2 regions of the Brooklawnia cerclae genome follow, and region 1 is predicted to be linked to the other one. Evidence: riboswitches for the same ligand, from Rfam matches in the RefSeq annotation. Region 1 holds a riboswitch; the other holds the start of a gene.
The links. Region 1 has a riboswitch for thiamine pyrophosphate ahead of FB473_RS06910 (phosphotransferase enzyme family protein). Riboswitches for the same ligand answer to the same signal wherever they lie in the genome.
Positions count from the first base shown of each region.

Region 2: linked by a shared signal. The riboswitch ahead of FB473_RS01130 (ECF transporter S component) and the one ahead of FB473_RS06910 (phosphotransferase enzyme family protein) in region 1 are both predicted to bind thiamine pyrophosphate.

Region 1 covers NZ_JAAMOZ010000001.1:1,495,920-1,503,433, forward strand. Annotated here, with positions in the region: gene FB473_RS06895 (DEAD/DEAH box helicase) at 1-1,310, opposite strand, end outside; gene FB473_RS06900 (siderophore-interacting protein) at 1,539-2,387, shown strand; gene FB473_RS06905 (siderophore-interacting protein) at 2,452-3,252, opposite strand; gene FB473_RS18225 (hypothetical protein) at 3,321-3,452, shown strand; TPP riboswitch at 3,551-3,658, shown strand; gene FB473_RS06910 (phosphotransferase enzyme family protein) at 3,701-4,852, shown strand; gene FB473_RS06915 (ABC transporter substrate-binding protein) at 4,942-6,000, shown strand; gene FB473_RS06920 (ATP-binding cassette domain-containing protein) at 6,020-7,514, shown strand, end outside.
Region 2 covers NZ_JAAMOZ010000001.1:229,874-237,387, reverse strand. Annotated here, with positions in the region: gene FB473_RS01135 (phospholipase D-like domain-containing protein) at 1-1,201, opposite strand, end outside; TPP riboswitch at 1,490-1,599, shown strand; gene FB473_RS01130 (ECF transporter S component) at 1,646-2,293, shown strand; gene FB473_RS01125 (ABC transporter ATP-binding protein) at 2,304-3,788, shown strand; gene FB473_RS01120 (energy-coupling factor transporter transmembrane component T family protein) at 3,785-4,576, shown strand; gene FB473_RS01115 (nucleoside/nucleotide kinase family protein) at 4,578-5,171, shown strand; gene FB473_RS01110 (hypothetical protein) at 5,356-5,592, shown strand; gene aroD (type I 3-dehydroquinate dehydratase) at 5,657-6,433, shown strand; gene FB473_RS01100 (cytidylate kinase-like family protein) at 6,475-7,134, opposite strand; gene FB473_RS01095 (hypothetical protein) at 7,260-7,514, opposite strand, start outside.

The sequences.
Region 1 (7,514 bases):
GTGAGCGCCCGGATCGCCTCGACTATCTCAGCCGGTAGGTCACCATGGACCTTCTGCTCGTCCTCGGTGTTGAAGCCCAGTTCGGCCAACAGGCCGAAATAGTCGGCGGGGCGGGCCAGGAAGTCCTCCCAGGGATCACGCTGCCGCGTCGGTGCGCTGGCGCGGGCGACCTGCCTCGCGAGGCGGACGACCGCCCGGATGTCGGCCCGCAACTCGTCGGCCCCGAGATCCGACGTGGGGTAGACGACAACGCTCTCCGTCGGGTTGGCGGCCACCTGAGAGAGCCGAGTCAGCTCCTCGGCGCGCGCGAGGTCGTCCGGCGCATTGGTGATCGACCGCGCCGCTTCCCACAACGCGAGACGCCGGAGCAACTCGGTGCACTCGGGGCCGCGTCGGTGCAGGTCGATGCGCACCGGTGTCTCGTCGAAGGTCGTCTGCCACAACGTGCGGGCAGCGCCGACCATGCGCGCGGCCGTGACCTCACCGACGCCCGGGAGGCCGGTGATGCGGGGGCCGGCGTCCAGTACCCGTCTCACGGTGGTCAGTCCGGCGTCCTCGAGGGCCCCGATACGCAGTGCCTCGCGGGTGACCTCTTTCAGCCGGTCCACCGGCATCTCCGCCACGAGCCTGTCGGCCTCGGCCCGGCGCGCTGCGTCGCCCGCCTCGTGCGCGGCGGCTCCGAGCCGTTTCTCGTCGCGCAGAGCACCCTGGACGGTCTCGACGGCTCCGGGAAGGTCGATGAGGGTGAGGCCCGACAGCACCGTCGGCCGACGACCCGACCGGGACAGCGGCGGAGTGGTCGCGAGATGGGATATCAATCCCTTGAGGTCGGACGACGGCGCGTAAGGCTGGGGACGCAGGCGTTCGAGGGTGCCCGTGAGATCGGTCATCCGTCCCCACGCCTGGTACGCGGCCAGGAACTCCGCCGCCGACGCAGCCCTGGCACGGCGAGCGCGGCCGGAGACCAGGCGCCGTAGACCCAGCAACGCACCGGCGTCCCGGAGAGCCTGGGGCACCTGCGCACGGAGCTGGCGGACGTCGTCGGCATCGGCGCTCGACATGATGGGCAGAAGGGATGCGCGTTCCAGGTCGTTCAGCGCCGGGCCGGACCCGCAGGGGACGGCAAGCACACGCCAGGCGGTCCGCCCATCGCGTCCCACGTCGACCATGCCGCGCCGCAAACCGGACAGCGCACCTGAGGCGGCCGCCTCGATGCGCTCGCGCGCGGACAGGATCATCTCGGCCTGAGCGGCCCATCCCGCGATTTCGTCCATCGTGGCCTGGAGTTGAAAACGGTCGTCGCGGTTCATGATCCTGTTTTGTCGGTGGGTTTGTGCGAACACTACCAACACGGTGCGACCAGTCGCGTCTGCGTGTGACACAGTTCCTTCAAATTTTGCCCACGAGCGTAGCGACTAGGAAATATGTCTGCCCGGCGAGGCAATCAGACTGATTTCGAGGAACTCTGTCACGGCGAAGCGTCCCCACGAGCCGCGGGGACGGGCCAGACCGGTCGACACGAGTGGCAATCTGGGCTCATGAGTGCGACAGTTCCCGAGGACGGCGGAACCGCGGACGACGCGCTCCCCGTGCGGGGGCGTCTCGTCACGATCGTCTCGGTCGAACCGCGATCCTCCGCACTCGTGAGAATCTACGGAACCGTGTCCGGTCGCGACGTCCTCGACGAGTGGGCGTCCGCGAACATGACGATTCGGCTCGTCTTCCCCGCGTCGGCCCCTGGTTCGCACAACACGGACGACGGCCGGCCCCCGGACCGCGGGACCGGGCCGGTGTTCCCCTCGCGCGTCTTCACCATCGCGGACGTCGATCCCGGCAGCCGTCTCGTCGCGATCGATGTGGTGAAGCATCGCGAACCCTCGCCGGTCATGGCCTGGCTCAACCAGGTGCGTCCCGGCGACGTTCTCGGCGCGGCCGACCCGCGCCAGCACCGCCTGCCGGGGGTGGGAAGCCCGAGGATCCTGCTGGCCGACTCGTCGGCGCTGGCCGCCGTGTTCAGTATCCTGACCAGGCTCCCGGTGCCGGGGGCGACGTCTGTCATCGCCGCCGCACCCACCGACGAGGTCGATCTGTTCGCGGACGCGCTGAAGGAACGGATCGGCGATGTGGTGCCGCGTGACCTGTGTGTGGTCAGGGTGCCGATGATCGGAGACATGCCGCTGTCGGACGCTTTCGCGGGCCTGGCTGTGCCCTGTTCGGCGTCGGTGTGGGCGGCCGGCGAGCACGAGGACGTGCAGGCGGTGGGACGCAGATGCCGCGATGAGTTCGGCCTGCCTCCCGAGAGCATTCAGGTCTCGGGCTATTGGCGACGCGACCGCGACAGAGGCGTGCGGCCGGGCGTCCGGCACCGGCCGCATCGCGGTGGGTGAGTGGGCTCATGAACGCGATGAAGATGCCCGTGGGTTCGTCTCCTGGGCTCGTCCCGCAGCGGTCTCAGGCGTCCTGTGCGGGAGCCGTCGTCCCCATCGCGCGTCCCTGGTTCCAGTACGCCTGGGCGTGCAATCGGGGCTTGGTGAACCCGAACTCGTCACGCAGTCGTTTGCGCACATGCCTGAGCGACCCCGACTCACATGCCGCCCACGCATGCCAACCCCACCAGTCGCGTTCCTCCAGCGCCTCTGCCAGCGAGGTCTCGTCGTCCCGGGCCGTCCAGTGCAGCCGGAGGCTCGGATGCTCGACGAGGGGGATGGTCAGGTCGTCGTCGGTGTGCCTTTCGAGATACAACTCCACGGGGACGTCGGCCGGCACCGTGTGAAGGACGGTGTTGATCGCGGGGATGGACGCCGAGTCGCCGATGAGCAGGTATCCCTTCGGCAGCTCGTCGGGCAGGTCGAACCGGGACGAGCCCAGCGAGGTCACCGACAGCGCCATGCCCGGCCGGGCCTTCGTGGCCCACGACGACGCAGGACCGGCCGGTTCGTGCACGACGAAGTCGACCGCGAAGTCCCCGGTCTGTTCGTCGGCCTCGCTGAAGGTGTAGGCGCGCTGGTACTCGGCCGAGCCGCCGTGCGGGTCGGGGAACCACATGCGCAGCCAGGCCGTGGGGGCCGCCTCGACCTTCTCGAAGAGCGTGGGGGCGGTCATCCGGACGCGGACCACGTGTGGTGCGAGCGACTCGATGCCGGTCACCGTCGCCTTGTGGTCTCGGGCGCCGAAGACTCGCAGCACGGCTCCTTGGAATCCTCGTCCCATGGGAAGCTCCCTCGTCTGGTAGGTCCGCCTCGGATCGAACACGGAACAACTCTGACTTAGGGTTACCTAACTCAATCCGTTTCGTCAACCCTTCGGCGCCGGGGAAGCTCATGCGCGACATCGCACGCTGCTCCGCCCTGCCGATCGGGGCGTTCGCCCCAGAGGCCGCGCCGGTACTCGTCGCGGGGCTGCTGGCTCTCGCTGTGGCGGTGTTGGTGATCGATTCCGCCCGGGGCACCTGACCCGGGGCTCGGCGACGTCGCGTCGCAACGGGCTGCATCGTGCTCGCCCGGCCCGGGTCGGTGGGCGGGTGGGGCGTCCCCGTGACCGCATGCTACTGTGACGACAGCACGGGAGCCCCGGGAAGGGGCTGAGAGGGAGGTAGCTCCTCCGACCGGTGAACCTGATCTGGGTAATGCCAGCGAAGGGACGCAGATTCTCGCCATTTCCGATCCCGCGCATGCATGTGCGACCTGGGGATGGGAAGGCGATGTCTGCGCTCGACGACGGCGGGGAGGCCGAGGGCCTCGGACACGATCCGCAGCTGGACGTGGTGGCACCCGTCTGGCCGCGGTTGACGGTCGTGGAGGCCGACCGTGTGCTGGGGATGCTCGCGTCACCGCAACGGGCTACGCGGATCGTCTTCCACAGCAACCGGCCGACTGCCGCAGCCGCGCTGGTCGAGACTCCCTCGGGGCGTGTGTTCGTCAAGCGCTACGCCCCCGCGAGCATCGAGGTCGGCCAACTGGAGGCGACCCACGGTTTCGTGGACCATCTGGTGTCGCATGGGTTCCCCACGCCGCCGTTCCTGCGCTTCGCCGACGGGACGACGGCGTTTCGGACGGCGCAGGGTCTCTACGAGGTCTCGGCCGCCGCCCACGGTGAGGACCGTTACCGACAGGCCCACTCGTGGACGCCTCCGCGGCGGCCGGACGAGGCCCGCTCGTTCGGTGCGGCGTGCGCGCGGCTCGCGCTGGCGTCCGAGGGCTTCGACGCGCCCGCCCCGGCGCCGTCCGCCTTCCAGTCGCGGTGCGGGCTGTTCATGGCCGACCCGATCGACCGCTTGACGCAGTGGCTGGACGAGCGCCCGGCAGTGCGTGCGTACCTTTCCGAGACCGGCAAGGACCTCGCCACGGATGCCAGGATGCACGCGGACTATTCGTCACGGTTGGGCAGGTGGATCCCGGAGCTGGGGGCGAACTGGACGCACGGCGACCTCCACGTCTCGAACGCCATGTGGGAAGGCGACGAGGTACGCGAGGTCATCGACTTCGGGCTGGCCGATCGGGCTTTCGCCCTGTACGACCTCGCGGTCGCGATCGAGCGCAACGGGATCTGCTGGCTCGACATCATGAACGGCCACCACGACGCCTATCGCACCGACGTCATCGACGCCCTGATCGCGGGCTACGAGGGCGTACGTCCGCTTCACGAGGCGGAACGGGCCGCGCTGCCCGACCTCATGGCCGTGGTGCAGTCGGAGGCCGCTCTCAACTGGATCACCTATCAGTACGGGGTGCTGCACGATCTCGACTCCTGCGAGTGGAGCTATCGCGTGTTCTTCCAGGCCCACACGGCCTGGTTCGGCACCCGGGCGGGACGCGGATTCACGGCCTGGCTACGAGGCCGGCTCGGACGATGAGCGGTGCGAGCGATGAACAACCGGGGCGGGACGCGATCGGGCGTCCCCGAACACGGACGGTGGATGACCACCGAGGAGGGTCCAACCAGATGAAGAGGACGAAGAGGAACGGGGCTCGCCGGGTGGGTTCGGCGCTGATCGCGACGCTGCTTGCCGGAAGCCTGATCGGGTGTTCGAGTGGTGAACCGGCCACCGATGGATCACCGAATGCCTCGGGCGACCAGGCCGACGCGGTCAGCATCGTGCTCGACTGGACGCCCAACACGAACCACAGCGGAATCTTCGTGGCCGAGAAGCTGGGCTACTACGCCGACGCCGGCATCGAGCTGACCGTGCTTCCGTACTCCCAGGCCGGCGTGGAGAGCGTGCTCGCCTCCGGCGGGGCCGACTTCGGCATCTCCGGTGCCTCGTCGGTGACGCAGGCTGCCGCGCAGGGCGAGGACCTGCAGATGGTGCTGAACATCCAGCAGAAGTCGTCGGCGGGTATCGCCTACCGGGCGGACGACTCCCGCATCAGCCGGCCGAGCGACCTGGACGGGAAGCTCTTCGCCTCGTGGGGGGCCGCCGAGACCATCGCGGGCGTCAAGCAGATGATCGTCAACGACGGTGGCACCGGTGAGTTCGACGAGGTGACGCTCGGCACCAGCGCCTATCAGGCGGTCTACACCGGTGCAGCCGACTTCGCCCAGGGCCTGAGCACGTGGGAGGGCATCGAGGCCGAGCTGGCCGGTACCCCCGTCGACTTCTTCTTCCCCGGCGACTACGGCGTGACCGTGACCCCCGCCGAGATCGGCATTTCCGCCAGCAGGTCGTACCTCGCCGACAACCAGGACGTGGCACGGCGGTTCGTCCAAGCGACCCAGAAGGGCTACGAGTACGCCATGGACCATCCCGACGAGGCAGCCGACATCCTCGTCGAGGCGAATCCCGACGCCACCGTCGACCCCGAACTGGCCGGCAGGAGCCAGGAGATGCTCACCGACTACTGGCGGGACGCGCAGGGCGGCGTCGGCACCGCGGACGTCGAGGCGTGGCAGGAGTTCGTCGACTACCTGGCGTCCAGCGGGCTCCTCGTGGACGCCGAAGGCAAGCCGCTCGCCACCGCACCCCAGGTGGACGACCTGGTCACCAACGACTACCTCGCCTGAGACCGGGACCGGAGTTCACATGAGCGACGATCGGCGACCACGCCGGCCGGGACCCTCGACCGGCGCCAGGGCGCAGTGGCCCGGTGGCGCCCTGGCGGCCGTGGTGCTTCTGGGGGTCGTGATCGTGTGGCAGTTGGTCGTCACCGTCTTCGAGGTGAGACCTCGCGTCCTGCCGTCGCCCACGCGCATCGTCACCGCCGCGATGGCCGACCTGCCGAAACTGGGCAGGGCCGTGGGCGTCACCGCCACCGAAGCACTCACCGGCCTCGTGCTGGGCACGGTGATCGGCGTGGCGGTCGCCTACTGCCTGTTCGCCTCGTCGGTGCTCGAAAGAGCCCTGTATCCGGTGCTGGTGCTGTCGCAGGCGGTCCCGCTGATCGCGGTCGCGCCTCTGGTGATCATCTGGTTCGGCTTCGAGATGGGCTCGAAGGCCCTTGTCGTGGCCCTGTATGCGGTCTTCCCGGTCGCCGTGGCGCTCCTGCGGGGACTGAAACGGGTACCGCCGGCGCAGATCAGCGCCACGCGCACGCTGGGCGCCTCCAGGATGTGGATCCTGCTCAGCGTGCGCACCCCCCATGCGGCGACCCATTTCTTCTCCGGCCTGCGCATAGCCGCCACTTACGCGCCGGCGACGGCGGCGACTGCCGAGTTCCTCGGTGCTCGTGCGGGGTTGGGCGTCTACCTGCTCTCCGCGCAGGCGTCCTTCCGGACCGATCTCGTGTTCGCGGCCGCCGTCGCCCTGACCGCGCTCACCCTGCTGCTGTTCGGCGTCGTCGCGGCGCTGGAATGGCTGAGTGCGCCACGGCGCTTCCGGCGTGCGTCAGCACCATCACCACCCGGGGAGCCCGCGGAGCACCCCGCGACCCCGGCTCCCGCGGTTCGCACCGAGCGTCTGGCCCGCGACTTCGTCGCCGGGCGGACGCGGGTGGCCGCGCTGGACGGGGTGTCGCTCGAGATCGGCAGCGGCGAGTTCGTCGCGGTGGTGGGCCCCAGTGGGTGCGGGAAGACGACCCTGCTCAACATTCTTGCCGGTCTCGACGAACCGACCGCCGGACGAGTCCTCGTCGACGGCCGCCCGGTGCCGTCCCTGCTGGGTGTGGCCGCCTACATGCCCCAGCAGGACTCGTTGCTGCCATGGCGCACGGCAGCGGGCAACGTGGCGGTGGCCGCCGAACTATCCGGGAGGTCACGCCGATCGGCCGATGACGCGGCACGCCGGTCGCTGACCGACTTCGGCCTCGGCGAGTTCACCGAGGCGCTGCCCGAGGAACTGTCGGGTGGCATGCGCAGCCGGGTCGCCTTCATCCGCACGGCTGCCACCCACCGTGGGCTGCTGTTGCTGGACGAGCCGTTCGCGGCGCTCGACTCGATCACCCGCAGCACCCTGCAGACGTGGCTGTCGGCCGCATCGGTCGGCCGCACGAGCGTGCTGGTCACCCACGACATCGGCGAGGCGGTCTTCCTCGCCGACACGGTGGTCGTGCTGTCACCCCGACCGGGCCAGGTGGTCGGCA
Region 2 (7,514 bases), 1.3 Mb from region 1:
GGGTCATCAGGTCGACCCGCTGGTCGGCGCGGCCCAGCAGGTTGCGGTAGGCCGCCCAGCCGAGCGAGACGTCGTCGAACGGGGTGTCGTCGTAACTGACCACGATGCCCGAGCCCGACGCCAGCGCGGCGACCTCGTCCTCCGGCGGGCTCAGCGCCGCCAGGTCGGTGTGCTCGCCGGTCACGAGGTCCCAGACGGTGAAGAACAACGCGGCCAGCCCCCATGCGCCGGGGCCCGCGAGCCGGATCGTCGTGTCCTTCCAGTGCCCGAACCGCTCACGCTGATTGATGTACTCGTCGGCGATGTTGATGCCGCCGGTGAACCCCACCAAGCCGTCGACGACGAGGATCTTGCGGTGGTCACGATTGTTGTAGCGCAACGTGAGGCCCGGCCCGAACTTGTTGACCGGCTGGACACGGATGCCCGCCCTCGTGAGATCGCGGACGAACCCGGAGGGCAGGTTCCAGATCGAGCCGAGGTCATCGTACATGAACCGCACGTCGACGCCCTCGGCGGCCTTGCGCCTGAGCACGTCGAGGGTACGGCGCCACATGACCCCCTCGGAGACGATGAAATACTCACAGACGATCCACCGCTCGGCCCGCTCGAGCGCCTCCAAGATCGCCTCGAACGCCTCCTCACCCACGGGATAGTAGGTCGTCCGCGTACCCTCGTACGGCACGAAAGGCCCTACGTTGGACAGGAAGGCGATCTGCCTGGCCGCGTCGGGCTCCACGCTGACGACCGGTGCGAGCTCGTCGCCTCCGGGCATCTCGCGAGGTTCCTGGCCCTCGCGCCCCGGCAGCACCAGCAGCCTGCCGGGTGCGCTCACCTGGTCGATCTGGGCGAGATCCTGCAGCGCCCGGTAGCGGGCGAGCTGCCGGCGGGTGCCCGTGCGCGAGCCGAAGAGCAGGTAGAAGACCCCTCCCACCAGCGGCACCAGCATGATCGGGATGGCCCAGGCGAGCTTGTACTCGATCTGCATGCGGGAGTTGAGGATGAACACCAGCACACCGAGGCTGATAAGGAGAGACACCGTGCCCACCCAGGGCGCCGACTCGGCGCCGGTCAGGAGGACGAAGGCGAAGACGAAGATCTGTGCCGCGAGCGCCAGAGCCGTGATCGCCACCCTGGCCCAGACAGCGAGAAAACGCTGACCCGCGTGGTGGGGGCGGGGGCTCGCCAGCTCGGTCGACGGCATGTCGCCCAGTATCCCGCAGGCGGGCGGCCCCGCGCGGTTGGACGCGGCGGTGACCGGGGCTCGTCCGGGTTTTCGTGGTCGGCACCCGGGGCACGCAAGCGATTCCGTCCCTCACGCGGCCCGCCTGACCTCGCGCGGGCGTCGTCGCTTCCCGCGGGCCGTACACCACCCGCGGGAGCACACGGCACTCGCGTGAATGACACCGCACCCGCGGGAGCACACACCGCAGCGAGGCGGCACCCGGGGCACACGAAGCACCTGGCCGGGCGCCCCCGCTTCGGCTAACATGTCCACAGACACGGGAGCCCGGTGAACCGGGCTGAGAGGAGGGCTTCCAGCCCTCGACCGTCAAACCTGATCTGGGTCATGCCAGCGCAGGGAGACTCTCTTCGGGGTCGTTGGTCGACTCCAAACCCGTGCCCGGATCCTTGAGGAGGGCACACAATGACAACGAATACACCGGCGACGAACACGGACGAGAGCACACCGCTCACGTCGAACCGCTCCTGGCGAGTGGTCGACATCGTCGTCGCAGCCGTGCTCGGCGTAGCCACCGGCCTGATCTTCTTCGGCTGGAACACCGTCGGGTACGCCTGGTTCCAGGCCATGGACGCGATCACCCCGGGCCTCGGCGGGATCGCCGCGGGCATCTGGTTCCTCGGCGGGCCGCTCGGCATGCTCGTGATCCGCAAGCCGGGGGCCGCGATCTTCGTCGAACTGGTCGGCGCCGTCACATCAGCGCTCATCGGCAATGTGTGGGGCATCAGCACGCTCTACTCGGGCCTGGCACAGGGGATCGGCGCCGAGATCGTCTTCCTGGCCTTCGCCTACCGCAACTACCGCCTGCCCGTCGCCCTGCTGTCCGGTGCCCTTGCGGGCGTCGGAGCCTGGACCCTGGAGCTGTTCACCAGCCCCAACCTGCCCAAGGGCTTCACCTTCAACGCGATCTACCTCGTGTGCACCGCGGTCTCGGGTGTCGTCCTGGCAGGGCTCGTGGGCTGGCTGGTCGTCCGGGCGCTGGCTCGTACCGGCGTGCTGAGCCGTTTCGCGTCCGGGCGGGACGAGCAGGCCCGGGCCGAGACCGCCGCCTGATCGTCGTCGCATGATCACTGCGGACGACTGGGGCTGGCGCTATGCCGGGCGTTCCTCGTGGGCCGTCCGCGGAGCGAGCCTCCACATCGCCGACGGGGAGCGGGTGCTCCTGCTCGGGGCGAGCGGGTCGGGCAAGTCGACCCTGCTCGCCGCGCTCGCCGGCGTCCTCGGGGGCGCCGACGAGGGAACGGAGACGGGCAGGCTTCTCATCGACGGAAAGCATCCCTCCCGCCTGAGGGGCCGGGTCGGCCTGGTCATGCAGGACCCGGAGTCGCAGGTCGTGCTCGCCCGGGTCGGCGACGACGTCGCGTTCGGCTGCGAGAACCTCGGCATGTCACCCGAACAGATCTGGCCGCGGGTGCACCAGGCCCTCGACGCGGTGAACCTGCCGCTGTCGCTGGAACATCCCACGGGCGCGCTGTCGGGCGGCCAGAAGCAACGGCTCGCCATCGCCGCCGCGCTCGCGATGCAACCGGCGCCCGGCGATCCCGGGGGAAGCACGCCCATCCTCTGTCTGGACGAGCCCACGGCGAACCTCGACCCACAGGGCATCCGGGAGGTCCGGGACGCGATCGGGCGCGTCGTGGCCGACCGGCGGACGACCCTGGTCGTCGTCGAGCACCGTATCGATCTGTGGGCCGACCTGGTCGATCGGATCATCGTGCTCGGTCCGGGAGAGGTGATCGCCGATGGTCCCGCGGCCCAGGTGCTCCGCGATCAGACCGAGACGCTGCTGGCCGCCGGGGTATGGGTGCCGGGCGTCCCCACAGGCCTTGACCCGCGAACGACCCCGGCGTCCCCGGGACCGGTGCTGGTCACCGAGCACCTGCGAACCGGCTACGAGGCCTCCCACCCGGTGAGCGACGATCTGCGAGTCGCCGTCCCCGAGGGCCTGAGCACCGTGATCACCGGCCCCAACGGCGCCGGCAAGTCGACCCTGGCACTCACACTGGCGGGGCTGCTCCGGCCACTCGGTGGGAAGGTGATCGCGGGCCCCTCGCTGCGTCCCACCCATCGGGGACGACACCTGGTCCCCGCCGACCCCCACACCTGGACGAGCCGAGACCTCCTCACCCGCCTCGGCACGGTCTTCCAGCAGCCGGAGCACCAGTTCGTCGAGCGCAGCGTCCGGGCCGAACTGGCCGTCGGGCTGCGAGCGCTCGGCTGGGACACCGGGCGCGCCCAGGCCAGGGTGGACGAGCTGCTGAGCGTCCTGCACCTCGAAGCACATGCGGACGCCAACCCCTTCACCTTGTCGGGTGGCGAACAGCGCCGGCTCAGCGTCGGCACGGTGCTGGCCACGAGTCCGCAGGTGATCGTGCTGGACGAGCCGACGTTCGGCCAGGATCGCAACACCTGGAGCGATCTGGTCGGGCTCGTGCGGGGCATCCTCGACGAGGGCCGGACGATCGTGTCGGTCACCCACGACCGGGACTACCTGGACGTCCTCGGCGAGCACGAGATCTCCCTCACGGCCGAACGGATCGCGGCATGACCGTGGACCCGGCCCCGCACCTGCGGCAGCCCACCCGACTCGACCGGCTCAACCCCGTCACCCGGCTCGCGCTGGCGATTCTGGCGTCCGTGCCGATCCTAGCCACCCTTGACCTAGTCAGCGCCGGGACGATGCTCGTCTGTCAGCTGATCGCCTTCCTCGCCTGCGGGGTACCTGCCCGACGGCTGGCCCGCAGGCTCGCGCCGCTGCTGCTGATCGCCCCGATCGGCGCGATCAGCATGGCGCTGTACGGCAAGCCCGGCGGGCGTATCTGGGCCCATTGGTGGCTGCTGACCGTCAGCGACGACTCGCTGGTCATGGCCGGAGCGGTCTTCCTGCGCATCCTCGTGCTCGGCACCGCCGCGATCGTCCTGGTCGGTGGCGCCGACCCCACCCGGATGGCCGACGGCATGGCCCAGATCGTCCGCCTGCCGGAGCGTTTCGTGCTCGGGACGCTGGCCGGGGTGCGCATGATCGGCCTGTTCGCCGAGGACTGGCGGACGATGACGCTGGCCCGCAGGGCCCGCGGCCTGGGTGATGCCGGACGCGTCCGCAGATTCGCGACCATGGCGTTCGCGCTGCTGGTGTTCGCGATCCGGCGCGGCACGAAACTCGCCACCGCGATGGAAGCCCGCGGCTTCGGCGGCAAGCAGAAACGCACCTGGGCGCGCCCATCCTCGCTAGGCCTGCCCGACCTGGTGGGGCTGCTGGTCACGCTGGCGATATGCGCGCTGTCGATCGGGTTGGCAGTGCGCATGGGCACGTTCTGGTTCGTCGGGTGGTCGTGACATGCCCGAGACGACCGATGCGAGGACGATCGAGCTTCCCGGCGACTGGCCGCTGCTGGTGGACGATGTGCTCACCGCCGCGGCCGACCGCCGGCCGGTCGTCCTGCTCGACGGGGGCTCCGGCTCGGGCAAGACCACGCTCGCCCGGGCGCTGCGCCGCGAACTGGCCGCACGCCTGGGCCCCGTACAACTCGTCAGCCTGGACGACTGCTACCCCGGTTGGCACGGCTTGGCGCTGGCGTCCCAGTGGGTCTGGCAGACGATCCTGGCCCCCGACGAGCCCGGGCATCCCACATGGGACTGGCGCCACGACGAGGTGTCGGGCTGGGTGCCGCTCGATCCCGAGCGGCCGATCATCGTCGAAGGTTGCGGGGCGATCAGCATCCGCAGCGCACCGCTGGCCTCCTCCCGCCTGTGGTACGAGGTGTCGGCGGACGAGCGGAAGCGCCGCGCCCTCGGCCGCGGCGACGGCGACGGCTTCCGGCCCTGGTGGGACGACTGGGCTGAGCAGGAGGCGGCGCTGTGGTCGGTGAACCGACCCTGGCGGCTGGCCGACTGGGTGGTGCACGGCGACCTGGAGGCATCTCCCGATTAGGGAAACGCTGATCAACGATCCCTGAGCCTGTCGAAGGGTCGTGAAACTGCCGTCCGGCAACGGGCTTCGACAGGCTCAGCCAGCGTTGCCCGCATTGATCAGCGTTTCCCTGATTCGCAACGGAGTTATCCACAGGTTTGAGCTGCCCCTTTCGAGCGAGCGCTTCACCCGGAAGGCTTGGCCCATGCACCCCCGCAAGCGAATCCCGGCCGAGCTGCTGATGCTCGCCGACCAGCAGGCTCACTACCACCTGGTGCGAGGCCGGGTCACCCTGCGCTACGGCTGGATGGACTGCACGGAGCGGTCGTGCGAGGCGGCCCACCAAGTGGCGCTGGTGCTGCGGCGCTGCGGTTGGGACGAACCGTATCGCGGTTGCCCCGACTGCGCCCTCGCAATCAGTGTGGAAGATTGTGGTGCGTAGTCGCACCACAATCTTCCACACTGACGGGTTTCGTCTTCGCCGGTCACTCGCTAACCTGTCGGGCATGAGCGCGTCACGTCAGGGCCCCACCCTCACAGTGCGAGGCGTCGTCCTGGGGCAGGGACGCCCCAAGGTCATCGTCCCGTTGACCGACGCGCACGAGGCCGGCCTGATCGCGGCAGCGAGACGCATCGCCGCCAGCCCCGTCGACATGGTGGAGTGGCGTGTGGATCGCTTCGACGGCCGGGGCAACCGGGAACGCGTCCGCCGTGTCGCCGCCAGGCTCAGGGAGACGATCGGTGACCGGCCCCTGCTGTTCACTCCCCGCACTCAGGACGAGGGCGGCGAGTGGGCTCCGTCACCCGACGCCTATCGCGACGTGGTGGCCGACGCATGCGCCGGCGGCGACATCGACCTCGTCGACGTGCAGTACCTGCACCCAGCGGCCCGTCGCTGCATCGAGACGGCGCATGCCCATCACGTGCCCGTGATCGCGTCGAGCCACGACTTCCAGGCGACCCCGGCTCTACCTGCGATCATGGATCAGCTGGAAGCGATGCAGTCGGCCGGCGCCGACGTGTGCAAGATCGCTGTGATGCCGCACAAGCCCGAGGACGTCGCCACCTTGCTGGCTGCGACCGCACGCGCACACGAGACCGCCCGCGTGCCGCTGCTCACCATGTCCATGGGAGCTCTCGGGGGCATCAGCCGCCTGGCGGGGCAGGTGTTCGGCTCGTGCGCCACGTTCGCCACGCTCGGGGACGAGGGCTCGGCGCCCGGCCAGATGCCGCTGGACGAGGTGCTGGCGTCCCTCGATCTCATCGGGCGCGGGCTGGCCTGACGGACGAGGCAACCGCCAAGATCGTCGTCGCCCGACCAGGCTCAGCCTCGCGAGGGCTGGGCCGGTCCGTCGCCGGCCAGGTTGTCCGTTGCACACAGGGCCGACGCGATCACCCGCGAAGCCTGCTCGACGTCCAGCCTGCAGGTGTTCACCACCAGGTCGTAGTGCTCGAGCCCGCGCGGATCGTAGCCGTAGGCGAAGACGGCCAGCCGGGTGCGCACATCGTCCTCGAGTTGCATGCGCAGCGCCTCGCGTTCGGCGGCGTAGTCGGACGCCTCGGACGCCCGGTTGACCCGCTCGGCCCATGAGCCGTCGAGCATCACGTGGAAGGCGTTCGGCCAGTCCCGCAGGATGAAGGCGGCGTTGCGTCCCAGGATGACGCCACCCGCACGCGCCGCGTTGCGCACGGTTCGCGTGTTGTGGTCGATCCGGGTGGCTACGGCATCGAGGTCCGCGTTCGACAGAGCGGCGTCCACCACGGCGTCCGGCCCCAGGTTCTGCAGCAGCCGCTCGAAGGCGTCGTTGGTACCGGCCTCGGGATCGAGGGCCAGGGCGACGGCGTCCGGGGTCAGCGACGGCCCCACAACCGGCACTCCGAGCAACTCGCCCAGCCGGAGCCCGATCCGGTCCATGAGGGAACCGCTGGTTTCGAACAGTGTGACGACGGGGCCCACGCCTGCCGGGGCATCCGATCCGGTCATGATGTTCCTCCCCTAGGATACGACCACTCTAGGAGGGCGACCACCCGCCGTGACGAGTGCGGCGAGAAGATCGTGGAAGATTGTGGTGCGACTACGCGCCACAATCTTCCACACTGATCACCCGGCTACGACTCCCCCGGCGTCGACGAGGGGGATGCGTCCACGGGAACGAGGACGACCAGCCTCACGTGAGCCCCGTCTGGATAGCAGGTCTGCAGAAGCACCGTGGCGACCAGCCCGGCGGTGGCCTCGGCGGCATCCTGGCCGGGACGCGCGTCTCGGCTTCCCGCCACCACGTATCGACCGTCGAGCCCCTGCCCGGCCAGATCGACCCGGTCCCCGGTGAGCAGATCGAGCACCACGCTCCCGCCGCAGTAGTC